Regions from separate parts of the Rhizobacter sp. LjRoot28 genome, predicted to be linked through region 1. Evidence: predicted binding sites of a transcription regulator. Region 1 holds the regulator's gene; each other region holds the start of a gene.

Region 1 (7,863 bases):
CAAGGCTCAGAAGGCCGCGGCTTCCGCTGCGGCTGCGGTGGCGGCGGCCCCCTCGCCGATCGTCAAGGAAGACCGCAAGGCCAACGCCCAGCAGCGCCAGAAGCTGGCCGAGCAGGCCAAGCCGTTGAAGACGGAGCTCGCGACCGTCGAGCGCCGGATCGAGACCCTGGGTGCGGAAAAGGCCAACATCGAGGCCGCCGCGGCAAGCCCGGACCTGAGCCCGGCCCAACGCGTGGAGCAGGGCAAGCGACTCAAGCAGATCGAAGCGGAGACGCAGGCGGCCGAGTCGCGCTGGCTGGAGCTCACCGAGGCGCTCGACGCGCTGTCGGCGGGATGAACGAACGGCCGGTCGACTTGACGACCGGCCATCCGCGCACGGTCCGGCTCAGGCGAGCTTGAATGACCCGACGGCGTCGACCAGCAGGTCGGCTTGCTGCCTGAGGCTTTCGGCCGCGGCAGCAGACTCCTCGACGAGGGCAGCGTTCTGCTGTGTCACCTGGTCCAGCTCGGCCACTGCGTGGCTCACGTGACCAATGCCGGCGGTCTGCTCGTCGGTGGAGTTGCCGATCTCTCCGATCAGGTCACTGACGCGGCGCACCTGGTTCACGATGTCCGTCATGGTCTTGCCGGCGTTGTCGACGAGGCGCGAGCCTTCCTCGACCTTCTCGACGCTGGCACCGATCAGCGTCTTGATCTCGCGGGCCGCCTGGGCGCTTCGCTGGGCCAGGCTGCGCACTTCGGCGGCGACGACCGCGAAGCCGCGCCCTTGTTCGCCGGCGCGCGCCGCCTCCACCGCTGCGTTCAGGGCAAGGATGTTGGTCTGGAAGGCGATGCCGTCGATCACGCCGATGATGTCGCCGATGCGATGCGAACGGCTGGCGATGTCACCCATGGTGGCCACCACCTGGGCCATCACCTCGCCGCCGCGCGATGCCACGCTGCTGGCCGAGCCGGCCAGTTCAGCAGCGGCATGGGCATTCTGCGCATTCGCCCGCACCGTCTCGGAAATCTGCTGCATCGACGCGGCGGTGCGCTGGAGGTTTGCGGCCTGTTGCTCGGTGCGCTGACTGAGGTCGGCGTTGCCGGCGGCGATCTGGTCGGAGCCGGTGGCGATGGAGTCGCTCGACGCCTTGATGCTCTGCACGACGCCGGCAAGCTGGTGCATGGAGCGGCCCAGTTCACGCAGCATGAGTCCGATCTCGTCTTCGGTGTCCACCCGCACGTCGTGGGACAGATTGCCTCGGGCGAGCGCCTCGGTCGCAGCCAGTGCGCTGCGCACCGACCGGGAGGTGGTGTGGGTCACCGTCACGATCACCCACAGGCCGAGCGTGCTGCCGGCGAACAGCACGAGACCCAGCAGGCCACCCCACATGCGGGCGTTGTCGCCATCCGCGGCGATGCGGTCGCGCAGGCGCTCGAAGGCCACGTTGTTCAGCGCGAATTGTGCGTCGATGTGGCGCGTCATCTGGGCGAAGTAATCGGCAGACGAGACGGTGAACGATTCGGCGGCGAGCACTGATTTCTCGGTGAAGGCGAGGGCCTCGCGCGACGCCGCTTCCGACGCTTCGATGGCCGCCAGCAGGGGTTTGTCGGCCGGGCCGAATCCGCCGTCGGCCACCTTCGCGAAGGCGACATGGGCACGGGCCGCGGTGCGGCTGGCCTGCTCGACCAGCATCGCCAGGCGCAGCCGGTCTTCCGGCGCCAGGCTGCCCTGGGCGACATGGGCCGACGCGCTGCCACGCACCGTGGCCAGCATTTCGGTCATCACGGGGAGCTCGCCGAGCACCGCCTTCGTCAATGCATGCACTTCCGGCGTCGAGCTCATGGCCAGCGTCGATGCCTCGTTGACGTCTTCGAGCAGGTCGAGTTGCTCGGCGATCAGGGCAGTGTGCGCCTTGAAGCTCGCCGGTGGCGTCACGCCGCCGCCGGAAGCCACGGCGGTGGCGAGCTTCTGCCAGTCGGCCTGCACGGCGTTGAAGCGGTTCACCAGCCGCCGGGTCTGGTACGGTGCGAGGCTCGCGTGCAACTGCTTCAGGGCGGCGTCGACCTGCTGCTGCTTCTCGGCGCGGGCGCCCGCACGGGCGGCATCGCCGCCGAGCACGGCCGCGGTGAGGCCGCGGTGCTGCTGGGTCAGCTGCACCAACGTCAGCACGTCGGCGGCCGGCTTCATGCCGGCCAGTTGTGCGTCATAGCTGCGGGTGAGGCCCGAGATCGTCCACACCACCATGCTCGCGGCAGGCACCACCATGGCCAAGGCCAGCAGCCCCAGCACGGCGAACTTCTGCCACATCTTCAGTTTCCCAACCCAACGTCTCATGCTCAGTCCTGGAGTGTCCCGTGCGGGAGCCGTCGGCTCCGTTCGCACCATGGGGTCCACATCGGCCGAAACCGCCGGCGACTTGAGCGGTTCGGCTCAACTCGGCGGCAGGCCGCTTGATCCAGGCCAAACGCGGGTCCGCGGGCATCCTTTTTTGGCCCATGTCCCCTCGTCGCGCATGGCGATTTCATTGCGAACAATTGAATTGCATTCGATTTGATAAAGTCCGCCCATGCGTTCGACATGCCGGACGCTGCCGAGCCTGTCGACTCGGCCCTGCTGCCCCTCTCAAAGGAACGACCATGAGCCTCGAAAAAGTCCTGTACACCGCCACCGCCACCTCCACCGGCGGCCGTGAAGGCACGTCACGTTCGTCCGACGGCGTGCTCGACGTGAAGCTGACCACGCCCAAGGAACTGGGCGGCAATGGCGCCGTGGGGACCAACCCTGAGCAGTTGTTCGCAGCGGGCTATTCGGCCTGCTTCATCGGCGCGATGAAGGTCGTCGCCGGCAAGATGAAGATCGCCCTCCCGGCCGAGACGTCGATCACCGCGGACGTGGGCATCGGCCCGATTCCGGCCGGCTTCAGCATCCAGGCTGCCTTGAAGGTGTCCATCCCCGGCGTCGAGCGCGCCGTCGCCGAGCAGATCGTGCAAGCCGCCCACCAGGTGTGCCCGTACTCGAACGCCACCCGCGGCAACATCGACGTCACGCTGACGGTCGTCTGATCGTCTCCGGCGGCTCCCTCATCGGGGCCGCCAGCAACGCCCTGCTCACCCGGTCGACCGCATCAGCTCCAGCATGAGCTCGATGCGCGCCTTGGCCGGCGTGAGATCGCCCACGTCAGGAAACGGGTCGCTCGATCGAGGCACCATCGCGCCGTCCCGGCAGCGGGTCGCCCGGCGTACCGCCACCCCCTTCGACTGCGCCCTGAGCAGGGCAGCCTCCAGCGCCTCGTGCAGCGTGCCATTGCCGGTGCCCACTGCCACGATGCCGCGCGTGCCGATCCCGCACAGCGCATCCACCAGGGCGCCGTCCACGCCGGCATGGCTCACCACCAGGTCGACACGCGGCCAGTCGGACGGGTTCGCCGGCAGCCAGTCGAGACCGAGGGCCACCTCCCGGGGCACCTCGCGCCGCCACGACACCTTCCCGTCCCGCAACTGCCCGAGCGGCCCGGCCGAGCCGCTCGAGAAGGCATCGAGGCGCGTCGGGTGAGCCTTGCGCACGTCACGCGGCCCGAACACCACGCCGCCCATGACGACGAGCACGCCGTGCGCACTCGCATCGGCCGCCAATGCCACCGCGTCCCGCAGGTTGCCGGGCCCGTCCGGCTCGGCCGCCGTGGCCGGGCGCATGGCGGCGGTGAACACCACCGGTTTGGCCGGGGCCAGCACGCGTTGCAGGAAGAAGGCCGTTTCCTCGAGCGTGTCGGTCCCGTGGGTCACCACCACGCCGCCGACCTGAGAGGACGCCAGGTGAACCGAGACCCGCTGCGCCAGCTGCAACCACACGGCGTGGCCCATGTCCTTGCTGTCGACCTGGGCGACCTGCTCGCACACGAGGCCGGCCGGCAGCCCCGGCACGGCCTCCAGCAGCGCGGCCACCGAGAGCTGCGCCGCCCGGTAATTACGCTCGTCGGCACCGGGCGGGCTCGTCCCCGCGATGGTGCCGCCGGTGCCGAGCACCACCACGGTCGAATTGACGTTTTGCATTTTTGATTCAGCTGGATAAAAATACAGCCACTGGATGAACGTTCAGCTGCCGAAGAACACCACAAGGATGGCCATGCAAGACGTCCCGAAACTCACCGACCGCCAGCAGCAGATTCTCGATCTGGTGCAGAGCGCCATCGAGCGCACCGGCGCCCCTCCGACCCGCGCCGAGATCGCCGCCGAGCTCGGCTTTCGGTCCGCCAACGCGGCCGAGGAGCATCTGCAGGCGCTGGCGCGCAAGGGCATGATCGAGCTCGTCGGGGGCACCTCGCGCGGCATCCGCTTGAAGTCTGACACACTGCGCGCCCTCAATGACACGCGGGGCCGCCAGTACACCCTGCCCCTGCCGAGCCTCGCGCAGCTGTCGCTCCCGCTGGTGGGTCGGGTCGCTGCCGGCAGCCCCATCCTGGCCGAGCAACACATCGACCAGACCTTCCTCATGGAAGCCAGCATGTTCTCGCGCCGGCCCGACTACCTCCTCAAGGTGCGCGGCATGAGCATGCGCGACGCCGGCATCCTCGACGGCGACTTGCTCGCGGTCCAGAAAACCAAGGAAGCGAAGAACGGCCAGATCGTCGTGGCCCGGCTGGGCGACGACGTCACCGTGAAGCGTTTCAAGCGCACCCGCGGCGGAATCGAACTCCTCCCGGAGAACCCGGAGTTCGAGCCCATCGTGGTCCCGCCCGACGCGACCGACTTCGAACTCGAAGGACTGGCGGTCGGCCTCATTCGCAACTCGGCGTTCATGTAGCGCCATGGCGGCGATCAAGGCCCCGAAGGCGCACTCGCCAGACCACTGCGAGCGCCTGGAACAGTTGCCCAACATCGGGCCTGCACTGGCCGACGCCTTGCGCCGCCTCGGCATCCAGCATCCCCGCGAGCTGCGGGGCAAGGATGCCTACGCCCTGTACCGCGAACTGTGCCAAGTCACCGGGCATCGCCAGGACCCTTGCGTCCTCGACACCTTCATGGCGGCCACCGATTTCATGGCCGGCGCGGCGCCCGCACCGTGGTGGGCGTACACCGCCCGGCGCAAGGCGGCGTTCGGCTCGCTCTGAGCGCGCGCAGCCACGGCATCCCGGGCGGCTGCACGCTGGGCGCTGCCCGCGACACTCCCCGCACCGGCCCGGCTGCTTGTCAGTCGGCTTCAAAGTCCGCGGCGCGTGAGTCCGGAACCGGCACACGCGCGGCGGGCACATGACGAACCCGTTTGTCCACAACCGATTCGCTTGCGGCCTGAGCGCAACTGACGTGCGCCGATCCCTCGGCATGCGCCGCAGCGCACCGGTTTGCCGAGAGGGCCACCTGCCGCTGATCCCTGCGACGGCCCCGGCGAGGTGCGGGGCACGCGGTCTCATCCCGGGCGTCTTGGCAGCGGTCTTGCTAGGGTTTCCGCCAATTCTTCGAAACATCCAGCAACCTCATCTTATGCGGCCATTTGTACCGACACTCATCGCATTTTTTCTGGTCGTATTGGCCGGCTCTGCCACACCGACGCTCGCAGCCGATGCGCCGACGCCCTACCCGGCCGACGCCAAGGCCTGGCCGGGCGAAGGGGCCATCCGGGTATTCGGCTGGATGACAGAAGACCGCAAGCGGTTCTGGAAAGAGCGGGAACGCAAGCAGGGCGCGCTGGTGCTTGCCGGCGACTCCCTGCTTGGAGGCTGGAAATCCGCCGAACAGGATCTGGCGCCCGCCGTCGTGGCCAACCGCGGCGTGGGCGGCGACACCAGTCGCGGCCTGGTGTTCCGATTCCAGGAGGATGTGCTCGACCTGAAGCCGAGCCGCATCGTGCTCCTGATCGGCGGCAACGACCTCAGCGCGCACCAGGACCCGCGGCAGACCGCCCGCAACATCGAGCGCGTGCTGGATGCAGCAGCCGCGCAGGATCCCAAGCTGCCCGTCGTTCTGTGCACCCTCACACCGCGCGCCAACCCGGCCGCGCCCGTGAAACCGGGCGACTTCGACGCCCTCAACGGCCACATTCGCCGCATTGCCGCCGCCAGGCCGAACGTCACCCTGCTGGACCTGCAACCCTGGTTCACCGCGGCAGATGGCAGCCCGGAGGCGACCTACTTCGGCAAGGACCGCCTGCACCTCAATGCCAAGGGGTACGAGCGCTTCCACGAAGCCCTGCGGACCGTGGTGCCCGACGGCCGTTGATGCGCCTGCGCGCGTCCACCCCCAACCCTTCACAAGGACCGTGAGATGAAGTCTGACTCCGTTCCCGCCGCCGGGCAGCCACCGGCACGTTCCCTCCGCACGTCGGAGGCCGCCACCGCCTACATGGACGGCCTGCGTGCGTTGGCCTCCAACCTCGTGGTGCTGTCCCACGTCATCCTGGTGTTCTTCAACAACGAGCTGCACTTCTGGGGGCGGGGGCTGGCGGTCACCTTCCTGTTCATCCTGTCCGGCTTTCTCATCACGCAATCGCTCCTGATTCGCTCCCAGAAACCGGGCCCTCACCTCCCCAACTTTCTCGCCGACCGGATGGCGCGCATCCTGACGCCGCTCGTGCCCGTCATGCTGATGATCGCGCTGCTGAACGCCACGGTCATTGAAAGCCGCATGGGCGGCGACGGGCTCAACACCGGTTTCATCGCACTGGCCGGCAACCTCCTGCTGCTGTTCGACTACCCCGTCTTCCAAGCGCTGAGCATCGTCGGCATGGACGTCCCATGGCGAATTCGCCCGTACAACACCGCCGAGCCCTACTGGACGGTTGCCATCGAGTTCTGGTTGTACGTGGCCGCGGGCCTGCTCGTCTACGTGCTGCTGCTGAAGGAGCCGATCCGCCGCCACTGGGCGCTGCTGCTCGCGCTGGTCAGCCTGCCGGTGCTGGTATGGAACGCCGCTGACGGTGCCGGCAAGGCGCTCTCGCTCATCTGGATCCTGGGCGGGGTCGCGGGCTTCATCGTCGTGCGGGCCGGGCGCGACACCCCCGTCGCGCGTTCGCGCAGTCTGTGGCTGTGGCTGACCGGCTTCGGGGTCGTCGCGCTCGCCGGGCGCATGGTGAAGATTCCCTTCGATCCCTACGACCTGCAGACGGCCTTCCTGATCGTCGTCATCTTCCTGGGCGTTTTCCTGCGGCTCAATCGCGCCACCACCGCATGGAAGGTGCCGGCCAAGCTGTCCTCGTTCCTCGCCTCGTACAGCTACAGCCTGTACCTGGTGCACAACACCGTGCTGGTGCTGGTGTTCGAGGCCACGCGTGACACGGCCATCCCGAAGGCCGCAGCCGTCGCGATCGCCGTGGCGCTGGCCCACGGGATCGCCTGGCTGGTCTACCAGGCCTTCGAGAAGCGGCATCGCACGGTCGGCAGCTGGCTCAGGCCGCGCCTGAACCGGGCGCTGCTTCCCGCCGCGGCCGTGGCGGCAGCCCAACCCGCCGCCCCATCGACCGCCGGAGCGAGCGCCGCAGCACCCCACCGGCCCGTGGCCGCGCCTGCACCCCTGCAGGGGCCAGCGTCGGAACCGTCGCTGGCCCCGTCGCAGCAGCCCTCTCCCGCCGAGGTCCTCACGGGTGCGGTGGCGGTGGCAGCGTCGACCGTGGCAGCTGGCCTGGCAGCGGCCACCGAGGTGGGGCGGGCGGCCGCGACCGAGGCGAGGCTGACTGGGACCACCGAACCGGAGGCCGAGCCCGGTGCCGTGCTGCCCCCCGGTTTGATGCCCCAGTAGGGCGCCCGGCGGCCCAAGCGGCGCCAGGCAAGCACGTTTCCGGGCCCTCACTCGGGAACGCGCGACAATCCGGCCGTACGCGGCGGGAGATGATGCACCTCACAGCACGGTTCTGCCGGGTCTGCTACCTTTCGCCCCCCGACAACGAATCCA
Region 2 (7,863 bases), 620 kb from region 1:
CCTCGGCAGACGCTGCTTACCTCCTGCTCAAGGCGACGCCCAGTACTCCGTGGGAATCGGTGGAAAGCGTGCGCCGGCAACTCGTGGACGCGGCGCATCCCTCGCGATTGGCGGGCTCGACACCGGAAAATCGTGCCCAGGTCCAAGAGTCCGCCCGCCGAGCAAATGCTGCTTACGCGGTGCTCATTGCCTTGAGGTCGGCGTCGCAATAGTCGGTCGAGCTCGCAGGGTCAGCCGCGACGGCCCGCCCTGTCTAGTCAGTCGTTCTTGGACTGGACGGCAAAGTCTTCTCTGGATTTTCCAGAAGCAACGCCGTCCGTGAGCCACCGCGGTGTGCTGCCACGCCCGGTCCAGGTGTTGCCGTTGCCATCGGCGAACTTTGCCGGCAGTTTCACGCCTGCGGTCTTTTGCTTGGGCTTGGTCGGAGTGGCTGAGGGGTTCACCGCAGCGTCCAGCTTCGGGAGTTTCCTAGCGGTCGTTGACTTGGACTTTTCGGAGGCGCTACGTCCACCCCGGGTTTCCGTACCCTCACGCGAGACAGGGTTGAACAGGTCCTCAGCCGTCAGCCCGTAATAGTCGATTGCCTCTTTGATGCGACTGATGACACCTTTGGCTTCTTTCGCTTTCTCGACCGAGATGCGTTGTTGAAGCTTGGCAACTTCGACTTCCAGCTGCGCGACCGACTTGCTCATGGCAGTTCCGATAGTGAATACGGCTCGCAGGATAGCCCAATCGGTTTGTCGATAGCCATCGCAGGCCTAATCCGATGTGGTGGCCAGGTCGTCCGACGAACTGGTCTTGCCGCCTCCGAGTACCCGAGCAGCCCAAGCTCTCCGATGTATTGCTGGCTTACGGGGATGCAAATGCTTGGCCGCGGCCTTCCAGCCGCGCCGGCAGCCGGACGCTATGCCGTAACTGTCGCACCCGGAATGACTCCAGGCTCCACTTCCTCGAGTGCTGAAATCATCTCGCTGCTCGCCAGGTCGTAAGACATGCGAGCAGGTGCGAGGGCAGCTTCGCACACACATTTGAGAGCCCAGGCCACCGCGAGATATACGCCCACAGCCAGGACAGCGAGTGCAGTGAGCAAAATCCCGTGAACCAGATTGTCGGCCGCGGCGATGAAGGCAGTGGCGGACAACATCGCAGCAAGGACGACGGTTCGGCGCGCCCGAGAGCCTAGGAAGCCGCCGATGGCCAACGAATAGAAGATGAGGAATGCAACAGCCAAAAGGTGTTGCAGGGCTCCCATGGTGTTCAGGCTCTGACGTAGTGCTTCCACGGCTCTCTCCCAGTTCGAAGAATTCTCGAAGCCGAGCTACCGCTGGACAAGAATCCAATTTCCGAATCAGTTGTCAGACGGAAGGCAGTGACGCGGGCGGCGTTCTGCCCTAGCGAACACGAATGTCGAGGCAGACTGCGGCACAGAAGTAGGGGCGGCACGCTACGGCCGCCCGTAATGACCGGCCTCGCCGTAAGCGGGGGCGTTCGCCCCCGCACTGCCGGCCTCGGTGCGTCAGCGGACGTCCGCGTGAATGGTCCCGAAGAATGCCGGGTCGACCTCCAGCTCCAACGAGCCGTGAAGCGCGCGCAGCTTCTTGGCAAGTTTCGGTGAGGCGTGCCCCTCGAAGTCGAAGAGGTAGCCGTACGTCATCTCGCCGCTGCTGCCGGTAAGCTCCTGGGGCTCGGCGTCGACCAGTTCCTGAGCCTCGTTCTCGCTGATTTTGAGTCGCTCGGCGAACGCTTGCGCGAGCGTTTTCATGTGCTCCGTGGGGATATGGTCATCCGGTTCGTCGTCGCCCCAGTCCTGGTCCAGCTGTGCGGACAACACCTCGATGTCGAGCGCATCGAAGCACAGAAGACCGCTGCGGGTGGTGGTGACGGCGACCTCGAACATCACCTGGTGCCCGCTGTACGGTCGCTCGGTGTCGATTCCTAGCGTGACGTGACCATTGAGGGTTTCCACCTTCGCCTGGCCGACATCAACCTCGTGCGGTTCGAGTTCGGTTTCGAGATAAACCTCCTCAACCCCGTCGTAGTTGGCTCCGGCCATCTCGGCGTTGACGTCGTCATCGCCAAAGACGGCGTTTTGGACCTCATCCTGGAACACTACCGTCATCGCAGCGTACGAGCCGTGAAGGCGGGCGGAAGGAAGCCGCTCCCCGAAGGCGCGGTCAACGAGGGTGCGGAGTTCGGCTGCGGGTTTGGCGACACCCAGCTCGCGGGCACGGTCAGCAAGCAAGTCGTAGTCAGGAAGAACGTGCCGGACACGTTCGAGACTCTGCGGTTCAAGCCTAGCTGTCTGGGCAGCTTGGTATGACGCGAGCGTCTTGTACCCAAGAGCGGCGCAGATGAGCTGATGGCCGTGGCCGAGCCGAATTCGCACTACGGCATCGGCGGTGTTAACACGGAGGGAGGACGCAAGTTCACTGATACCAACGTTCATGGCATTTTCCTAGTTCAACGCGGACCCCTCGAGCGATTACCGTTGGTCCGCGGCCAGGCGAAATGCATGGGGCGGGTTGGTAGGAGAACTAACGGACTTGCGGTCGGTCTGGATTGAGTCGCTCGAAACTCAGGCGGACAAGGCCTTGAGTCGAACTCTATCACCTTGACCGCCGGGGGGGCAAGTTCACGGTGCCTCCCGCGCCGGTGCAGCGGAGACGTGCTAGGGCTGCTCGAACGTATCCCACACCACCTGGTTCACTCGTCGGCAGTCCTCGAGAGACAGCATCCCAATGTGGCAGTCCTCGCTGGGGATGCTGAGCGTCTTCGAGAGCCACGCATACGCCTCACGGCGGGTCATCCGCCCCTGCTCCCAAAGCGGGTCGAAGCTCTTGTGCGCGGAGATGCGAGCGTGCCGTAGCTCCTCGTTTGCCAAGCCGCCGAACGGCTGGTCGGTGCCGTTGTGACACCCGACCCAGGCATTGCAGTTCCAGCAGACCCAAAAACTCCGATTGGCCAAGTCTTTCCGGTCGGGGTAGACGGCAAGCCCGCCGTGTAACTCGGCCGGCTGCTGGCAGTAGTTGCAGGTGACCCTGCGGTCTGAGGTCAGTGGCACCGGGCCGAGAACGGGGTGCCCAGTGCGCACGCGCTCCGATGCGAGGTACTCGAGAAGGCTGGTCATGCCGACGCCGCCAGCGAGCTCCGCTGCGTTGGAAGGCGGCCCGAGTGGACGCCACTCGCCCGTGGCTGGCCAGTAGTCCACCCTATCGTCAAGCCGGACCCGCGTACCGCCATCAAGGACAACGACCGCGCCTGTGCCCAGGCCGCCTAGCTGCGGCTGCGCGTCGCTGGTTGCTTTGGACTTCTGCATGACCCGACCTCGACCTATGGCATGCGCGCAGTCACGCGGCCATCTTCTCGAGCACGCGATGGTCGTAGTACGGCCGCTCACGGTCTTCTAGGATGTCCTGCAGCTGCTGCAAGTTGCTGAGGTCCGGGTTCAGCCAGGCATCGACGTACTCGCGCTTGATGGGAACTGGGCAACGGTCGTGACCCGCCGCGGCGATTTCCTCCGGCGGGTCATCGGTGATGACGGCGAACGACAGCAACTCATCTCCGTTCGCACCCTTCCAGCGGGACCACACGCACGCCACCAGCATGTCCTGATGCGTATTCGGCTCGAACTTGAGGATGCGGTTCTGGGGCTCCTCGCCGGGACCAAGTGCTCGGTGCTCCATGTCGTGGAGCTTCACGTTTTCATAGAAGGCGTTTAACACGAGGATGCCGTGGAACGAGCCAAACTGGTTTCGCCAAAACTTCTCGAGGTTGTCGCGCCTGGCGTTGTAGCAACCTGAGAACTTCACGTCGAACGACGGGTGGGACCCAGCGGGCCGACAGAGGTAGCGCATGGGCATCACCACCTTCTTGCCGTCTTGGACGACCATGACGGGTGCGTACCACCCAGGAAAGATGCGGTGGTCGCGGTCCAGCAGCTCCCGACGCTTGAGGTCGCTGAGGTCCTGGCTGGGCCTTGCTGATTTTTTCCGTGGCGATGCGCTGACTCTCGAGCGCACCCTTCGTGGTCCTGGCCTGCAGCTTGCGCTCCGCATCGACGAGCCGATGCCGCTGAGCGAACAGCTCCTGCTGAAGCGCCAGCTCGCGGTCGGCCTTGAAGCTGTCGATGGCAGCCTTGATTTCCGCCTCCTCCGGAGTCTGCGGATGCTCGAACTCGGCTTCCAGCGCCTTCGGAACTCGCAGCTTGGATTGCTCGCGATGAAAGAACACCTTGGCGAACTCCCGGATGTCCATCGACGCGCCAAACATGCGCGTGAAACTCACGTAGTTGGCTCGAATCTGGGCGCTGTAGCACATGCAAATCTCCGAGTGATGCACGCGTTATCGCACAAATCACCGAAGCTACGTGCTAGGCGCGGAGCGTCGACTTGTTATTCGTGGAACTGTCCAAGCTTCATCAACTCGTCGTTCTCGACCCCGTCTTCGTCGACGCTGACGAATCGCATGCCGGATGTTCGGACTTGCGAGCCGAGTTCAACGACCCCGGCCGTCGTCCGCCGCACCACGAAGACCTGCTCGGTTCTGACAAGCTGTTCTAGCTCCGCTGCATCAGGAGACGTCGCGTCCGTGAGAACCGGGTCGCCATCGGGCGTCGCCTGGAATTGCTGCGCCATGACACCTGTCACTCGACCGTCAGACACAAGAAGCGCAGATACGACGTACGTTCTCATCACCCTCTCCACTTGTTAACCCGCTGGTCGGCAAGGTTCCGGAGCGGCGAACCCGTCCATACAGGGCTCAGTGCCCCTTGCGCACAGCGCCTTCAGTCACCTCATCGACATTCTTTCGTAGCTGCTCCACCGTCTTGCGTTTGAGCTCAAGGACCTCTTCCAAGAACTCCCAATCAAACGCCTCAGGCGCACGGCCTTGCCTCAAGATGCCAAATAGGTTCTCTCGGGCCTTCTGCTCGTCCGCATCCAACTAATTCAAGATGTCGAAGTCCTGAGTGATTGCTTCTTGGATGTCCATGTACGCGCTCCTTGGCCGCATTCTGCGCCACCCCGAACGGACACGACTCGCGGGTTCTTCCTTCAAAGCTCTCGAGTGGTGACGAGGACCTTGCCTACACGGTCTGGTCGCGGCGGTTAGCGCCGCTCCGCTGCCAGGCGGGTCCATGCGATGATTTCATCAAACCAAGAACGGGGAGATGACCATGCGAATGCCTGGAGAAGGTCCGCTCATCGGGCGTGCCATCACGATGTTGCTCCGGCCGCTGGTGCTGCTGTACGGATGGTGGGTGGGGTTTCGTCTCTGGACGGGCACGGTCTACGTGGTCGCTCCGGACACCATTGCCATCTTCTTTATGGTGGTAGCTCCGCTCTACGTCGTACCTGTCCTCCTCTTTTCGGTCTGGCAGGCAGTACTCCTGGGGCTCCTGGTGGCGCCGTTGGCATTCCTGTCCGTGCTGCGCATCCGCAATGGGCGCGTTGTTCGCGTCCGCTTCCTGCTCTGCATCCCGTACTGGGTGACGTTCATTTTGCCACGAAGCACCTTCGACTTGGAAGAGTCTTGGGACGACCCAGGGCCTACCGGCGTGGTGTTTCGCTACGGCGAGGACGAGGTGTCGTTTGGGTCGAGTCGGTCTGCACACGCCCTCTGTTCGGCAATCAGTTCAGTCCTAGAGGAACAGAAGTGGCGGATGGGGCCGCTTACAAGCAGCAGTACGCCCGTTCCCGAGCGGAAGGAGCCAACTCTCTAGAAGCTCCTGGGGGGCAGTTTTGCGCTTGCAGCCAAGTGCGACAGGGCCTGTGACGTGGGACGAACTGCCGTTATTGCATAGGTGCTATAGCGGCTGTAGGACAGCAGCTTGGCGGTGTCGAAATCGACGGTTTGCGAGTCGACAGCGCGCTTGCGGGATGATACTGTATGCACATACAGCACCCATCCAGCCATGCCTTCGCCCGCCCTCGACTGGCTCGAAGACCTCGAGTCCCAGCCCCTCCCGCCTCCCAAGGAGAACATTGCTCCTGGGGCGCTGCCGCGCGCCGTTGAGGCAGCCCTCTGGCGCGGAAACGAGCTCGGCCGCATCGTCACGTCTGTCTGCGCGTCCGGCTGGACGGAGCTGGATGCGGAGCTGCCCGGAGGTGGCTGGCCCCTCGGGTCCGTGTCTGAGGTGCTGGCTGCCCAGCCGTCGGTTCTGGAGTGGCGGCTGCTCGGACCTGCGCTGCGCAGGGTGGTCGCCGAAGGTGGCCAAGTCGTTGTCGTTGGACCGCCGCGCCGCCCTCACCTCCCGGGCCTCCTCCACGAGGGGCTGGACGAACGGCAGCTGGTTTGGGTCCATGCAGAGCTGCCAGCCGAGCGCCTCTGGGTAACGGAGCAGCTCATCAAATCCAATGCCGCCGGCGCCATCGTGGCGTGGCTGCCCCAGGCTCGGCAAGAACAGCTGCGCCGGCTGCAGGTCTGTGCGCAGGCGTGTGAAGGGCCGGTGTTCCTGTGCCGCCCAGAGGCTGCCCGCCATGAGGCGTCCGCTTCCCCGCTACGTGTCCACGCGTCGGTCGGTCTCGACTGGGAGCTGCGTGTCAACGTCTTCAAGCGCCGTGGCCCTGTGCATGACGGTGAGCTCGTTCTGCCGTCAGTGCCGGGTGGCCTGGCTTCTGTGCTGACGCCGCGGCTTCGTAAGCCCAGCCGTCTGATTTCTCGTGAGGTGACTGCCGATGTTGTGGGCAGCACTGGTGTTACCGCTCGGCCCCGACAGCACGCCCCCGTCCAGTGATGCCCTTCAAGGACTCGGAACATGGGCGCTTCAATTCACGCCCCGCGTTGCCGTCGTCGATGAAGCCGTCGTCATGGAGGTGGAGGCCAGCACTCGGTTGTTCCGTGGCAAGCGGGCGCTGCGCGACCGCGTCGTCCAGGAGTCTGCGGACCTCGGGGTGACCTCCGTCTCGTGGGCGCCAACAAGTTTGGCGGCCTTGGCGCTCGCCCGAGTCGGCAAGGAAAACGGTATCCGCCGTCCCATCGGCGAGCTTCTAGATGAGCTCCCCATGGGTGCTCTCAGCGCGACGTCGAAGCACCAGACCACCCTCACCCAGCTGGGATGCCGAACCCTGGGCGACATTCGCAAGCTTCCCCGAGGCGGGGTCAGTCGACGGTTCGACAAGGAACTGCTGGGAGCGATGGACCAGGCGTACGGCCTGCGACCTGAGGCCCACACCTGGTTGACCATCCCCGAAGGCTTCAAGCTGCGCGTGGAGCTCATGTCCCGCGTGGAACTTGCCCCTGCGCTTCTGTTCGGTGCCCGGCGACTGCTGATGTCGATGTGTGGGTGGCTCGCCGCCAGGCACTCAGGCACAACCGCGTTCGCCCTTCGTTGGGCGCACGACACCATGCGTTCCAAGGAAGCAGGCACCGGAGGCGAGCTGGTCGTACGGACCGCGGCGCCCATGCGAGACCTCGAGCATCTCTGTCGGCTCCTCGCCGAAAACCTGGCCAAGGTGGAATTGCTGGCGCCTGCAGGAGACCTCGAGCTGGAGGCCTTGGACGTTCATGCGTTGGAAGAGCGGACTGCCTCGCTCCTGCCAGACACCGTCCGTGCGGGAGAGTCGTTGACGCTGGTGCTGGAGCGGGTAGCCGCGCGGCTCGGACCCGAGCGCGTGCTGCGTCCCGTGCTCGTCGAGGACCATCGACTCGAATGGATGCAGCACTGGCAGCCTGCGCCCCAGCCGGTAGCGAAGAAGCGCATCCGCACGACCGGCATTCCGCAGCCCAGCTTCGTCCTCCCTGAGCCGCTGCGCCTGGCCACGCGCGGCAACCGCCCGATGTATCAAGGGCCGCTCCATCTGCTTACGGGGCCTCACCGTGTCGAAGGTGGCTGGTGGCACCGGATTAAGGATGGCGAGACCGAGG
Region 3 (7,863 bases), 1.9 Mb from region 1:
CGCACAAGGGCGAAGGCGTGCCGGTCGTGCGCCGGTTCCGCCCTGCCCCACGCCGGCCGAGGGCCGGCCAGGGATCCGGCGGCCGCGCGCGACCGCCAGCACGGGTGCAGGCCGACGACCGGGTCGAGGCCCGATCGCCAAGCTGCACGGCCGGAGTCCCCTCCGGCCGGGAGCCAGTCTAACGACGGACCGCCGCCCGGCTTGATTCACCTCCTCGAGGCAGGGCCAGCCGTCGCGACGTGGACGGTTCTCGCGGACGCAGACCGCCGAACCGGATCGCGGCGGCGTCATCTGCCGCCTCGACGCCTCGAGGCGGGAGCCGTCGGTTCCGCTTCGGACGGCGCCCGACGCCGGCAGGCGCCGATTCGTTCAAAGGCGGCAATCACCGCGGACAGCTCACCCCGGAGGGTCTACGGCGCCCTCACGCCCTCACCGTGGCAATCTCCTCCAGCCGCGTCGTGTACCTGGGCGACCTGCGCTCCTGCCTCGACGCATGGCGCTGCGCTCCCTGCGCTCGCTGCAACCCGCTCGCCACGCCGACGGCGCCGAGGCCGAATTTCAGGTTCAGCGCGTCCACGGCGTTCATCAGCCGTGCGTTCGCGGCTGTCGCCCGTGCCCCCGCCTCCGTCGACAGCGCCGAAGGACCGACCGGTTCGGCGAACAGGTCCAACTCGCCCTGTGCCTGGCCCTCGTCGCACAGGTCGACCAGCATGACGCCGGCCTTCACGTAGTTGTGCCCCGGGCGGAACATGCGCTCCAGCGCCGACAGCGCCGCAGCGATGAGGGCCCGCGTATCGGATGTGGGCCGCACGAGGGGCATCGTGATGCTCGGGCTGTGCTGGGCGTCCTGGCGGCGGTGCGGGCTGGTGGTGATGAACACCCGCACGGCGGCGGCCAGGCTGTGCTGGGCACGCAGCTTGGCCGCCACGCGGGTCGTGAAGCCACTGACGATTTCGCTGAGGGCGGTGATGTCGGTGGCGGGTTCGCCGAACGAGCGTGACGCCATGATCTGCTGGTTGGGCGCGGGGGCATCGTCAACGTCGAGGCAGGAGGTTCCGCGCAGTTCGAACACCGTTTTCTCGAGCAGCACATTGAACTGGCGACGCAGGGTGGCGACGTCGGCATTCACCAGATCGAGCACGGTACGGATGCTGCCCTCGTTCAGCCGGGCGGTGGTCTTCCGGCCAACACCCCACACGCTGCCCACATCGGTGCGGCGCAGGATGTCGTCGAGTTGGCTCTGGCTCATGCACCCGAAGTCGCAGACTCGGGCCACATGCGCAGGGTAGGTGCCGGGCTTGCGATCCTCGGTCTTGGCGACGTGGTTGGCCAGCTTGGCCAGCGTCTTGGTGGGACCGAAACCCACGCTGGTCGGAAGGCCGGTGCATTGCAGCACCGCTGCACGCAGGTGGCGGCCGGTGTCGATCAGGTCGCCACGGACGCCCTCGAAATCGAGGAAGCATTCGTCGATGCTGTAGATCTCCTGGCGAGGCGCGTACTGAGCCGCCAACGCCATCATGCGGCTGGACATGTCGCCGTAGAGCTCGAAGTTGGCCGACTGTGCGATGAGGCCGGCAGAGCGCTCGAGGTGGCGCACCTCGAACCACGGCTGCGCCATCTTGACGCCCAGGTCCTTGGCCTCGTTGCTGCGCGCGATGCAGGCACCGTCGTTGCTGGACAGCACCACCACCGGCCGGCCGATCAGCGAAGGCTTGAACACACGCTCGCAACTGACGTACATGTTGTTGACGTCGACGAGGGCGAACATGCTCGTCACCTCACACCTTCAGCGATTTCATGACGGTGGTGACCACGCCCCACAGCTGGAACTCGTCGCCTTCGCGTGGGTGCACCGCAGCCACGGCCGGGTCGGTGGCGCACAGGCTGAGCGCATCGCCTTGCCGTACCAGCCGGCGGCACAGGAATTCCTGGTCCACCACGGCGATGACCACGTGGCCATGGGCCGGCGTGACGGCCCGATCGACCAGCACGATGTCACCGTCGTCGATGCCGGCATCGCGCATTGCCGTGCCGGCCACACGCATCATGTAAGTGGCCTGGGGGTTCCTGATGAAGACGTCGTTGAGGTCCAGGCGCGTGACGCCGGACTCGGTGGCCGGCGACCCGAAACTGATGGCGACACTGGTGCGCACCGGCTGGGCCGAGGTGGTGGAATCGCGCCCGACGCGGACGACCCGGGGCTCCGAGGAATCTTCCATGCAGCTACTCCTGCGGCAAGGTGGCAGCGCGCCACGGGGCCCCATGCGGCCCGCCCTGCGCATGCGGTCTCGCATGCGCAATGATGCCGAGCTTACGCTCTGGCGGCAGGGGCGCGGTCATGGTGAGGATCGGCGGCGTCGGGGACCACAACTGTATATAAATACAGCACACCAGTCCACCGGAACGATGCAGCGCGCGCGGCGGATCAGGGCGGCGCGCCGAGCCAGGGCGCCAGTGCCTCGCGCGCCGCATGCACCGACCCGGCCGGCGTCAGGTGACCGTAGTCGACGACAAGGAGGTCCGGCTCGCCGTCGTCATTGCGGATGCGGGCGCGACAAGCGGATCCTTCACAGAGCGCCTTGATGAGCGACACGTAGGTGACGGGCGAGTCGGTCAACTGCGCTTGCAGGCGTCGGTCGGTTTCGAGCACCGCGCCATCGAGCCCCTCGGCCACGTGGCTCGCCGTAGCGCGCAGGTCACGCGCCACGATGACGGGCAGCGAGGGGCGCCACTGCGGCGTCGGCCCCAGGAGCACGAGTTGGCCACCATGCGCCGCGATGTAGCGGGCCATGGCGTGCCAGTCGGTCAGCTCGTGCTTCTCGCGCTGGGCCATGAACACACGCCGTGGTCGCTCGCGCTCGATGAACGCCCGCGCCGTCGTGTTGCCTGCCCGGCAGGTGGCATTCGAGCGGGCATCGTCGAGCGTCGGCGTGCAGCCGCTCGTGGCCACCACCGCGAGGTCGACGCCGGGCGACAGTTCACGTCGGATGCCGTGGGCGAGGGCCTGGGCGTGGGAGTCGCCCCACAGCAGGTAGACCGGGCGGCCGGGGCCAACGGCCGTGCAGGCCGGGTCGATGGCCGGCTTGCGGCCACCGGTGGGCCAATCGTAAAAGTCGCACCGTTCCTCATAGGCGTCCGACAAGCCGAACTTGTGCAGCTTGGCGTAGCGATCGAGGAAGACGCGCACCTCGTCATCGTGGACGCCGCGCCGCGGCAGTCCCTCCGCGAGCACCACCGCGCCGGCCAGGGCCGCGACGGCCACGTAGGCCGCGAGCAGTGGGGTGACCGGACGCTGCGGCGCCCGGCGGATGGGCGTCTCCAGGAGGCGGGTGGTAAGCCACGCCAGCAGGACGGCAAGCAGCACGAGGCCGGCACGCGTCGGGTCGGACAACGGTGTGTAGTGGTTCGCCGTCAGCGCCAACGCCAGCAAGGGCCAGTGCCAGAGGTAGAGCGGGTAGCTGATGTGCCCGAACCAGACGGCCAGCCGATGTGACAGCAGCACGCGGTTGACGCGCGCCTGCGGACCCGCCGAGATGAGCAGCGCCGCCCCGAGTACGGGCAGCAGCGCCCACCAGCCGGGAAAGGCCTTCTCCCGTGACGTGGCGGTGATCGCGACCAGCACCAGCACGGCGCCCAGGCCTGACCGCCACTCGCGGCCCCTGGCGAACCACTCGGGGCGCTGCTGCATCGCGAGCGCGAGCCATGCACCTGCAATGAGCTCCCAGGCACGGGTCCAGGGGGCGAAGAACGTGGCCGACGGATGCTCGGCGATGCCGAGCACGTTGGCGGCGAACGACATCGCCGCGAGCGCCGCCAGCACCGGCAATGGACGCCACCGACGCCGCCAGACGAGGGCCAGCACCACCGGCCAGACGATGTAGAACTGTTCCTCGATGGCGAGGCTCCACAGGTGCAGCAGTGGCTTGTATTCGGAGGCGGTGTCGAAGTAGCCGGCTTCACGCCAGAGCAGGAGGTTCGACAGGAAGCCCGCGCCACCGAGCGTCTGCCATCCGAGCGCGCGGTAGTCGCCGGCCAGCAGGAGGAACCATCCGGCGGCGAGGCAGGTGGCCAGCACCAGCACCAGGGCGGGAAAGATGCGTCGCACGCGGCGACGGTAGAACTCGCGGTAGGTGAAGCTGCCCCGGGCAAGACCGCCCGCGATGATGGACGAGATCAGGAAGCCCGAGATGACGAAGAAGATGTCGACCCCGACGAACCCGCCGCGCAGCAGGTCCGGGTCGGCATGGAACAGCACGACCGAGATGACCGCCACGGCACGCAGCCCGTCGATGTCAGGGCGATAGGCAGGATGGTCGGGAGCAGTTGTCATGGGCGGAGGTGCACGGGCCGGCGGGGCCGGGCAGCGAAGGGCCGCACTTTACCTGCTGGTCAGGTGGCGACATTCCCCTGCACGCGGGCCGGCGCGTGGACTGAGGGCACACTGCCGGGGTCGCCTTGGTCCTCGGATGCCCCGAACGACTGCGGCTGCTCATGATCCATCGAACCTTCTCTCCCCATGGCCCCACCCGACCCCACCATCCCGTCCCCTGCCGCCGTTCGGGGCTGGCGCCTGCTGTTCACGGCGTTGCTGCTGGCCGTGCTGGCCTTGGCGCTCGCACCGCAACCGCCTCAGGCGCTCTCGGGCGGGTGGGACAAGCTGAACCATGCAGCCGCGTTTGCCGCCCTCGCCTTCAGCGGCCGCTTCGCGTTTCGCGGAGGCACGGCTGCCTGGGCTGCGCTGGGGGCGGCATTGCTGGCCGTGGGCGCAGGCATCGAGATGGGGCAGGCCTTCGTGCCTGGCCGGCAATGCGAATGGGCCGACCTGCTGGCTGACGGCATGGGAATGGCGGCCGGCCTGGCCGCCGCCGGGGCACTGGGTTGGCTCCTGAGGCCCGTTCCCGCGCGACGTTGAAACGGGGCCGCCCGAATGCCCCATGTCATTGGCGGGGCGTTGGCCTTGCCGCAGAATGCCATGTCCACCGGCCAGCAGCACCCGCGCAGATCCGCGCCGATTCGCCGTGGCCACCTCAACACCACAGGGGCAACAGATGAACACGACCACGGAAACCATCACTCTCGGCGGCGGCTGCTTCTGGTGCGTGGAGGCCGTGTTCGAGCAGGTGGAGGGCGTGGTGGCCGTGGAATCGGGCTATTGCAACGGCCACGTCAAGAATCCGACCTACGAGCAGGTCTGCACGGGCGACACCGGCTACGCCGAGGTGGTCCGGGTGACCTTCGATCCGGCCCGCATCGGGCTGCACCAGGTGCTCGAGATCTTCTTCGTGGTGCATGACCCGACCACTCTCAACCGGCAGGGCAACGACGTGGGCACCCAATACCGCTCGGGGATCTATTACGAATCCCCTGCGCATGAACGCACCGCGCGCGAGGTGCTGGGTGAGCTGGTGGCCAGCGGCGCGTGCAGCGGACCCATCGTCACCGAACTGGCGCCGCTGGCCAACTACTCGCGTGCCGAGGCCTACCACCAGCATTACTTCGCCAACCACCCGGACCAGGGCTACTGCGCCTTTGTCGTGGCGCCCAAGGTGGAGAAGTTCCGCAAGACCTTCTCGCGCCACGTGCGGCAGGCCTCGTCAACCGCTTGACACGCATGGCAAGATGACGGGAGTGTGGGCGAGCGGTTCGGCGCGGCTCGTCAGGCGCGGGCAGCTCGCCACCCGGCAGGTCCGGCGCCTCCCGATGGCTCGACGATCAAGCGCCTCGTGCCCGACCTTCTCTTCTCCCTCTGCCTCGGCAGCCGCCATCGTCCCCCGTTGCCCGTACCTGCCCTGCCTGCCGGATGATCCGCACCCGCCTGCCCCGACACCGCCTTCGCGCCTGGCTCGTGCCATGCGCGATCGCGCTGCTGTTGCTCGCGCAGACGCTGGCCCTGGTTCACCGTCACGCCCACGGTCACGCGCACCGGGACGTCGAACCCATCGCCGTCGTGGTCGCGCAGGGCGACGCCACGTCGTCGGCCGAGGCGGCCGAGTCGGCCTTCGGAGAGCACACCCCCGCTGAATGTCGACTGTTCGACCAGCTCGGCGCCAGCGATCTGGCGCCCTTGCCATCGTTGCCGGAGCAGGCCGGCACGACACCATCCACCACCCACCCTTCGCCAGCGGCCACGCCGCTGGCCCTGCGGCTGCGCGCCTTCCTGGCGCGCGGGCCGCCTTCACTCGCCTGAGCCCACGCTGCCACCCCGCCGTTCCGGCTGAGCCGGAACCGGCGCTTGCGCCCGCTCGACCCGAGCGGCGTGTTTCCTTGCGAGAGAACGTTTCCATGGTTTCCCATTCCTTCCTGCGCCCCCTGGCGCTGCCCGCGGCATTGGCGCTCGCCTTCTCGAGCGGCGCCCGCGCCCAGTCCACCGAACCCGTGCCCGCGCGGCTCGACCCCGTCGTCGTGACCGGCAACCCGCTCGGCTCGCCCGAGATCGCCGCACCGACGAGCGTGCTGGCCGGCGACGCGCTGACCCTGCGTCGCGCCAGCTCGCTGGGCGAGACCCTGACCGGCCTGCCCGGGGTCTCGTCGTCCTACTTCGGACCGAATGCCAGCCGCCCCGTCATCCGCGGGCTCGACGGCGACCGGGTCCGCGTGCTGGGCAACGGAGGCGCGGCGCTCGACGCAGCCACCCTCAGCTTCGACCACGCCGTGCCCATCGACCCGCTGGTGGTCGACCGAATCGAAGTGCTGCGCGGTCCGGCCGCACTGCTGTACGGCGGCAACGCGATCGGCGGTGTGGTGAACGCGATGGACAACCGCATCCCCCGCCAGCCCCTGAAAGGCCTGTCCGGCACGGCCGAAGTGAGAGCCGGCGGCGCCGAGCGCGAGCTGGGCGCCGCCGCTGTCATCGAGGGCGGCACCGAAGCGATCACCTGGCACGTTGACGCCTTCGGACGCGACACCGAGGACCTGAGCGTGCCGGATCACGTGCCCGTCGAGGATGGCACGCCTCTCGAGTCGACCGACCGGGTGCGCAACTCGTCGAGCCGCGCCCAGGGCGGCGCGCTCGGCGCCTCGTTGTTCTTCGATCATGGGCAGACCGGCCTGTCGGTGGACACGTACAAGAGCAACTACGGGGTCGTGGTCGAGCCGGACGTGCGCATCCGCATGAAGCGCGACCACGTCGCCTGGTCCGGCGAAGTGCGCGACCTCGGCGGGCCCCTGCGCAAACTGCAGGCACAGCTGAACCACACCGACTATCACCACGAGGAGATCGAGGGCAGCGGCGAGATCGGCACCACCTTCCGCACGCGCGGCACCGAACTGCGGCTGCAGGCCGAGCACGCCCCGCTCGGACCCGTGCGCGGCGTGGTGGGCGTGCAGGCAGAAGACGTGGACTTCTCGGCCCTGGGCGAGGAAGCGTTCGTGCCGACCACGTCGACGCGCAAGCTCGCGCTCTTCGCCGTCGAGGAACTGGACTGGCGGGGCGGAACCTTGCAAGGGGGCGCCCGTGTCGAGCGGGTGAAGGTCGGCTCCGAGGGCGATGCCGATCCGGCGGACGCGCGCTTCGGTCCGGCAACGGACCGCCGCTTCTCACTGGCCAGTGCCTCGCTGTCGAACGTCTACCGGTTCGACAGCGCCTGGTCGATGACGGCGGCGCTGAGCCATACCGAACGCGCGCCCACGGCCTTCGAGCTCTTTGCCAACGGGGTGCACGCAGCAACCGCGACCTACGAGCGCGGAGATCCCACGCTCGGCACCGAGAAAGGCACCAACCTCGACGTGTCGGTGGCCTGGAAGAAGGGTCCGCACCAGCAGGTGCGACTGGGCGCCTACACGACGCGCTTTTCACGCTACATCTCTCTTGACGCCTCCGGCCGCGACATCGACGTCGTCGAAGACGGCGGCACCGAACAGGTC

The links. The regulator LexA, encoded in region 1, represses DNA repair genes until DNA is damaged. The targets are predictions, from matches to a motif close to ACTGTATNNNNATACAGT.
Region 2: a site for LexA is predicted at 5,882-5,899, ahead of imuA (translesion DNA synthesis-associated protein ImuA). Genes of this name have one in related genera too.
Region 3: a site for LexA is predicted at 2,370-2,387, ahead of ACSQ2F_RS03290 (LexA family protein). Genes of this name have one in related genera too.

Annotation. Positions count from the first base shown of each region.
Region 1 is NZ_CAXUQC020000001.1:2,543,794-2,551,656, forward strand. It holds gene ACSQ2F_RS11595 (ABC-F family ATP-binding cassette domain-containing protein) at 1-337, shown strand, start outside; gene ACSQ2F_RS11600 (methyl-accepting chemotaxis protein) at 386-2,317, opposite strand; gene ACSQ2F_RS11605 (organic hydroperoxide resistance protein) at 2,620-3,045, shown strand; gene ACSQ2F_RS11610 (asparaginase) at 3,091-4,032, opposite strand; gene lexA (transcriptional repressor LexA) at 4,106-4,783, shown strand; gene ACSQ2F_RS11620 (helix-hairpin-helix domain-containing protein) at 4,788-5,090, shown strand; gene ACSQ2F_RS11625 (GDSL-type esterase/lipase family protein) at 5,401-6,195, shown strand; gene ACSQ2F_RS11630 (acyltransferase family protein) at 6,241-7,710, shown strand.
Region 2 is NZ_CAXUQC020000001.1:1,924,160-1,932,022, reverse strand. It holds gene ACSQ2F_RS08915 (H-NS histone family protein) at 258-692, opposite strand; gene ACSQ2F_RS08910 (hypothetical protein) at 905-1,252, opposite strand; gene ACSQ2F_RS08905 (hypothetical protein) at 1,517-2,446, opposite strand; gene ACSQ2F_RS08900 (zinc-finger-containing protein) at 2,669-3,316, opposite strand; partial or broken gene ACSQ2F_RS08895 (SOS response-associated peptidase family protein) at 3,348-4,317, opposite strand; gene ACSQ2F_RS08890 (hypothetical protein) at 4,392-4,634, opposite strand; gene ACSQ2F_RS08885 (hypothetical protein) at 5,168-5,719, shown strand; gene imuA (translesion DNA synthesis-associated protein ImuA) at 5,912-6,733, shown strand; gene ACSQ2F_RS08875 (Y-family DNA polymerase) at 6,675-7,863, shown strand, end outside.
Region 3 is NZ_CAXUQC020000001.1:681,360-689,222, reverse strand. It holds gene ACSQ2F_RS03295 (Y-family DNA polymerase) at 422-1,768, opposite strand; gene ACSQ2F_RS03290 (LexA family protein) at 1,779-2,219, opposite strand; gene ACSQ2F_RS03285 (acyltransferase family protein) at 2,426-4,330, opposite strand; gene ACSQ2F_RS03280 (VanZ family protein) at 4,517-4,912, shown strand; gene msrA (peptide-methionine (S)-S-oxide reductase MsrA) at 5,049-5,606, shown strand; gene ACSQ2F_RS03270 (hypothetical protein) at 5,801-6,187, shown strand; gene ACSQ2F_RS03265 (TonB-dependent receptor) at 6,283-7,863, shown strand, end outside.